Regions from separate parts of the Diaphorobacter nitroreducens genome, predicted to be linked through region 2. Evidence: riboswitches for the same ligand, from Rfam matches in the RefSeq annotation. Region 2 holds a riboswitch; the other holds the start of a gene.
The links. Region 2 has a riboswitch for glycine ahead of BA022_RS16935 (D-amino acid dehydrogenase). Riboswitches for the same ligand answer to the same signal wherever they lie in the genome.

Region 1 (3,186 bases), 1.6 Mb from region 2:
AGAGCATCGTGGGCGGCGTGCAGGGCGGCCTGCCCATGACCTGCGTGCTCACCTGCATGATCTTCGCGGCCGTCTCAGGGTCATCGGTGGCGACCACGTTCGCCATCGGCGCCATCCTGATTCCTGCGCTCATCAAGCATGGCTACCCCACCAGCTACGCGGCCGCGCTGCAAGCCACCAGTGCCGAGCTGGGTGTGATCATCCCGCCGTCCATCCCCATGATCCTGTACGGTGTGGCGGCCGAGGTGTCGATTGGCGAGCTGTTCATCGCCGGCTTCGGCCCCGGCATCCTCATCAGCGGTGCGCTGATGTTGTTCGTCTGGGCGTATTGCAAGTACAAGGGCTGGGGCAAGCATGACGGCGACGGGCGCATGCCCTTCGGCCGCGCGCTGCTGCAGGCGGGCTGGGCACTGCTGATGCCAGTCATCATCCTGGGCGGCATCTACGGCGGCGTGTTCACGCCCACCGAGGCCTCTGCCGTGGCCGTGTTCTACGCGCTGGTGGTGGGCATGCTGATCTACCGCGAGATCCGCGTCGCGGACCTGTTCGCCATCCTGCGCAAGTCGGCCATCTCGTCGGCGGTGATCATGTTCATCATTGCCAATGCGGGCCTGTTTGCCTTCCTCATCACGCGCGCTGGCGTGCCGGACGCCATCGGCCGCTGGCTGCAGGAGGTGCTGCAGTCGCCCGCGCTGTTCCTGCTGGGCGTGAATGCCGCGCTGTTCGTGATCGGCATGTTCATCGAGACCAGCGCCGCCATCATCGTGCTGGCGCCGATCCTGGCGCCGGTGGCCCAGCACTTCGGCGTGGACCCGGTGCACTTCGGGCTGATCATGGTGGTGAACCTGGCGCTCGGCATGATCACGCCGCCCTTTGGCGTGAACCTGTTCGCGGCATGCACGGTGGCGCGCATCTCCCTGGATCGTATCGTCGCCCACCTGTTGCCGTTCGTGGGCGTGGTCCTGCTGTGCCTCCTGGTCATCACCTACGTGCCATCGCTTTCACTGGCCCTGCGTGATCTCGTGTACGCAAAATAGATAGAATCCGTCCCGTCAGGAGAGAGTCCGCGCCCCCCAGGGCCGGGCCGCCGAAGGCGCAGGCAGCAGCCGAACGCTCAGGCAAAAGGACTGGCGACACGCCCGCAGGGATGCGGGTGTTTCCCTTGCTGGAGAGAGGCCGCAGCAGCATGCGGCCCACCGAAGGAGCAAGCCCCGTGACATGCCATGCAGGCGGGGTGAATCTCTCAGGTAAAGCGGACAGCGGGGCAAATCGGCGATCGAGAGATCGCTCCACCATTTGCCTTCGCCCATTGCCCTGTCCGCCATGTCCGACCTGCTCACCACTCCCCTCAACGCCCTGCACATCGAACTGGGCGCCCGCATGGTGCCCTTCGCCGGCTACTCCATGCCCGTGCAATACCCCATGGGCCTGATGGCCGAGCACCACCACACGCGCACGGCGGCCGGCCTGTTTGACGTGTCGCACATGGGGCAGCTCAAGCTGGTCGGCCCTGACGCCGCTGCCGCGTTCGAGACGCTGATGCCCGTGGACGTGGTCGACCTGCCCGTGGGCAAGCAGCGCTACGGCCTGCTCCTCAATGACGAGGGCGGCATCATCGACGACCTCATGTTCTTCCGCATGGCGCAGGACGAGCTCTTCGTGATCGTCAACGGCGCCTGCAAGGTGGGCGACATTGCCCACATCCAGGCGCGCATCGGCCAACGCTGCCAGGTGATTCCCATGCCCGACCAGGCCCTGCTCGCGCTGCAGGGCCCACAGGCGGCAGCGGTGCTCGCGCGTCTGGCACCAGGCGTGGACAAACTGGTGTTCATGACCGGCGGGCATTTCGACATCGCCGGGGCGCAGTGCTTCGTGACGCGCAGCGGCTACACCGGAGAGGACGGCTTCGAGATCTCGGTGCCCGCCACGCAGGCCGAGGCCCTGGCGCGCACGCTGCTGGCCCAGCCCGAGGTCAAGCCCATCGGCCTGGGCGCACGCAATTCGCTGCGCCTGGAAGCCGGCTTGTGTCTGTATGGCAACGACATCGACACCACCACCACCCCACCCGAAGCCGGCCTGAACTGGGCCATTCAGAAGGTGCGCCGTACAGGCGGCGCGCGCGCTGGCGGTTTTCCAGGTGCCGACAAGGTGCTGGCCCAGATCGACAGCCCGGCCACTCTCACGCGCAAGCGCGTGGGCCTGGTGGCGCTGGAGCGCGTGCCCGTGCGTGAGCACACCGAGTTGCAAAACGAGTCGGGCGAGCGCATCGGCGAAGTCACCAGCGGCCTGCTGGCCCCCACTGCCGACAAGCCCATCGCCCTGGCCTACGTAATGCCCGCCCATGCCGCCCCCGGCACCCGTGTGAACGCCATGGTGCGCGGCAAGGCCGTGCCCATGGAAGTGGCTGCCACGCCCTTTGTTCCCACACGCTACTACCGCGGCTGAATTCACCGCGGCGAACTGCCACCGCGCCCAGGTCAGCCCGGCTACAGTGCGGGCTGACCACTCTCAAACCTTTTCCTTCCACCTCTTCTTCCCGGAGCCCCCCATGAGCATCCAGTTTTCCAAAGACCATGAATGGATCAACGCAGCCGACCCGGCCGCGGCCGTCGTTGGCATCACCGTCCACGCGCAGGATGCGTTGGGCGATGTGGTGTTCGTGGACCTGCCCGCGGTGGGCACCACTTTTGCCCAGGGCGACGTGGCCGGCGTGGTCGAGTCCGTCAAGGCCGCTGCCGATGTCTACATGCCCGTGTCCGGCGAAATCGTCGAAGTCAACGAGGCCCTGCGCGCCGACCCGTCCCTGGCCAACTCCGACCCGCTGGGCGCGGGCTGGTTCTTCAAGGTCAAGCTCAGCGACGCCGGCCAGCTCGCCGGCCTGATGGACGAAACGGCCTATACCGCCTTCGCCCAGAACGCCTGATGCACCCGCGGCGCCGTGCACACGGCGCCGCCGCACCGCCCCATCGCTCTTGAGACTGGTCCCTCGCCATGCAGATGCCCTCCCCCCTGCCCCTGGCGGCGCTTGAAAACGCCGCTGAATTCCTGCCCCGCCACATTGGCATCGACGCCGCCGACGAAGCACACATGCTGTCGGTGATCGGCGAGGCTTCGCGCCGAGCGCTCATTGATTCCATCGTGCCGCGCTCCATCGCGCGCCAGCGCCCCATGGACCTGCCCGCGCCG
Region 2 (3,186 bases):
ACGCACCGCAGCGCCAGCGCACGGGCCATTTCGGCGCCGACACGCGCGTGCGCCACATCGTCGGGCTGGACGCGACGCGCAGCGGCGTGGCGCTGGGTGACCATGTCGAGGTGGGCATGCGCCTGGCCTTCTGCCAGCGCAACGTCGGCGCGGCCCGTGCCGACCTGATGCGCATCTGCGCCGAGATCCGTGAGGAGCTATCGCCCCAACTCGAAGAGGCGCAGGCGCTGCCCGCCGCAGGCAGCGCGCCGCATGCCGAGCCGGCGGGCGGCCGGCGCATTTGCGGTGCGCTGTATGTGAGTTGCTCGGGCCGCGGCGGGCCGCACTTCGGTGGGCCCAGCGCCGAGCTGCAGATCGTGCGCCATGCGCTGGGCGACGTGCCCCTGGTGGGCTTCTTCGCAGGCGGCGAGATCGCCGCGCACCGGCTCTATGGCTACACGGGCGTGCTGACGGTGTTCGTCGCGCCGGACGGGGCTTTATAAGCCTTTTGGGCCTCTAGCGCCCGTCCACCAAGCGCAAGCAGCTATGCAATGCATAGCGCCGTGGCGCTTGCTCAAACGCCGATGACGGCGGGGCGGGGCGCCGCAGCAGGGCGCGGCAGGCCGCAGAACGCGAAGTCCAGCTCCGGCTCCAGCCCGCTCACGATGCGCGCGATGGACTTGCCCGAGCCGCAGGCGTGGGTCCAGCCCAGCGTGCCGTGGCCAGTGTTCAGGAACAGGTTGCCGTAGCGCGTCTTGCCGATCAGCGGCACGTTGCTCGGCGTGGCGGGGCGCAGGCCGCTCCAGAACTGCGCCTGGCTCGCATCGCCCGCGCCGGGAAAGAGCTGCTCCACGCGCCGCACGATGGCTTCGCAGCGCACGGCGTTCAGTGCGCGCTCGTAGCCGTTGAGCTCGGCCGTCCCCGCGATGCGCAGCCGGTCGCCCTGCGCGCTGGTGTAGCGCGAGAAGACCAGCTTGTACTCATCGTCCGTCAGGCTCACCTGGTAGGCGGCGGCCGCGTCGCGCACCGGCAGCGTCACCGAATAGCCCTTGGCCGGGTAGATCGGCAGGCGCAGGGCCAGGGGCTGGGCCAGCAGCGGGCTGAATGCGCCCAACGCCAGCACGTAGGCGTCGCCGCGCACGCGCTCGTAGCCGCCGGCCTCGTTGGTGATCTCCACATGGTCGATGGCGCCGCCCGCCTGGTGCAGCGCGGTGATGTGGCAACCCAGGCGGAATTGCACGCCCGCGGCCTGGGCCACGCCGGCCAGCGCGCGCGTGAACAGGTGGGCGTCGCCGGACTCGTCCTCCGCCGTGTAGGTGGCGCCCGCCAGCTGCGGGCGGACGTGGGCCAGGGCTGGCTCGATGCGCACGGCCTCGTCTGCGTCCACCACGCGGCGGTGGCAGCCCAGCGCACGCATCTGCTCGGCGGGCGCCAGCGCGGCGTCGAACTCCTGGGTGCTGGTGTAGAAGTGCAGGATGCCCTGCGTGCGCTGGTCGTACTGCAGGCCCGTGTCGGTGCGCAGTTGCTGCAGCGTACTGCGGCTGTAGCTGCCCAGGCTCACGATCTGCTCGATGTTGTGGCGCGTGCGCGCGGGCGTGCATTCGCGCAGGAATTGCAGGCCCCAAAGCCACTGGCGCATGTCCGCGCGCAGGCGAAACAAGAGCGGCGCATCCTCTTTGCCCAGCCACTGCAGCACCTTGAGCGGCGCGCCGGGGTTGGCCCAGGGCTCGGCGTGGCTGACCGAGATCTGGCCGCCGTTGGCGAAGCTGGTTTCCGCACCGGGCACAGCCTGCCGGTCGATGACGGTGACCTCGTGGCCGAGTTGCTGGAGGAAGTACGCAGAGGTGGTGCCGACGACGCCGGCGCCCAGAACGATCACGCGCATGGTTTACAAGCCTTTTTCAAGGTTTGCGCAGGCAGGGCGCGCGCGAGCAGCTATTGAATGAATAGCGAACAGCGGGCGCGACATGGCCTGGCTGCCGCTCCCCCTGTCCTTGGTACCTGAGAGATTCATGCCGCGCGGGACCGTGCGCGGCACTTGCTCCTTCGGTGCGCCACGGCGGGCGTGGCGGCTCTCCAGACGGCTGTGTGGGTGTGCAGTACGGAACCTGAGCGTGTATGGGAGTTTGCGCCTTCGGTGAAACGGCATGCAGCCGTTTGCTCTCCTGCGCCGGCCATCGTAGCTGCGCGGGCGCGATGGCCCCAGCGGGCTAACCCTCAAACCATGAACACGCTCTCAGGGTGGGGCGCTGGGCGCATGCTCAGGGGTAGACCGCTTCGCCCAGGTTGAGCATGAGGCGGTTGGCCCAGGCGAACAGCGCGGCGGCGTGCACCGTGTCCAGGATTTCCAGGTCGCTCAGGCCCGCGGCGCGCAGCGGCGCGAGGTGCTGCGGCCCGAATGCACCGGGCGCGCGCGTGAGCGCGGCGCTGGCCTGCGCCAGGGCGCGCTCGCGGGCGTTGGTGCCGGCGCTGTCGGGGTCGGCGAAGATCTGCGCGATCACGTCGTTGCGCTTGGCCAGCTGCTCGAAGCGCTGCGCATGCACCGACGCGCAGTACACGCAGCCGTTGATGCGCGAGACCACGGTGGTGGCTACCTCGCGCTCGGCGCGCGGCAGGCCGCCAGGCGCGTACATGATGGCGTTGAACGCCTCTGAGCGCTCGGCGAGCACGCGGGGCTGGTGCGCCAGCACGAGGTAGAAGTCCGACGTGCGTGCCTTGGGGTGGCTTGCGTCGAGCACGGCGTTCTGCTCGGCGCTGGCGGTGGCGGGGTCCACCACGGGCAGCCAGGCCTTCCAGTCCAGCGTCTCGCTGGTGTAGCCGGCCAGGCGCAGTGGCTCGCCGGGCGGGGGCAGGTTGGCGGGGTGCACGAAGGGCGCGTCCGGCGTGGTGGGAGCGACCGCCGTGGCTGCGGTGCCCGCGGGGCCGAGGGTGGCCAGCGCCGCCACGCCGGCCACCAACCGCGCCTGGTAGGCCACGAAGCCGATGAGCTGCGCGAGCAGCACCACGTCCGGCGTGGCGAGGCCCGCCTGGGGCAGGGCGAGCAGGGCCGCGCGGTCGGCCGCGGCGGGCTGCGTGGCCAGCAGCTGCGTGAAATGCGTGATGGCTTGCCAGCGGGCATCCGCCGCGGGGGCGGGCAGGCCGGCCAGGCGCGCGCCGTAATGGTCGGCCAGCGTTGCCACGCCGCTGGCGGCCGCCACGGCCTGGGCC

Region 1: another riboswitch for glycine. It lies ahead of gcvT (glycine cleavage system aminomethyltransferase GcvT); the one in region 2 lies ahead of BA022_RS16935 (D-amino acid dehydrogenase).

Annotation. Positions count from the first base shown of each region.
Region 1 is NZ_CP016278.1:1,189,484-1,192,669, forward strand. Features, by position in the region: gene BA022_RS05550 (TRAP transporter large permease) at 1-1,037, shown strand, start outside; glycine riboswitch at 1,044-1,136, shown strand; glycine riboswitch at 1,156-1,270, shown strand; gene gcvT (glycine cleavage system aminomethyltransferase GcvT) at 1,324-2,445, shown strand; gene gcvH (glycine cleavage system protein GcvH) at 2,549-2,923, shown strand; gene gcvP (aminomethyl-transferring glycine dehydrogenase) at 2,992-3,186, shown strand, end outside.
Region 2 is NZ_CP016278.1:3,613,789-3,616,974, forward strand. Features, by position in the region: gene BA022_RS16930 (FIST signal transduction protein) at 1-482, shown strand, start outside; gene BA022_RS16935 (D-amino acid dehydrogenase) at 554-1,864, opposite strand; glycine riboswitch at 1,958-2,069, opposite strand; gene BA022_RS16940 (CMD domain-containing protein) at 2,241-3,186, opposite strand, start outside.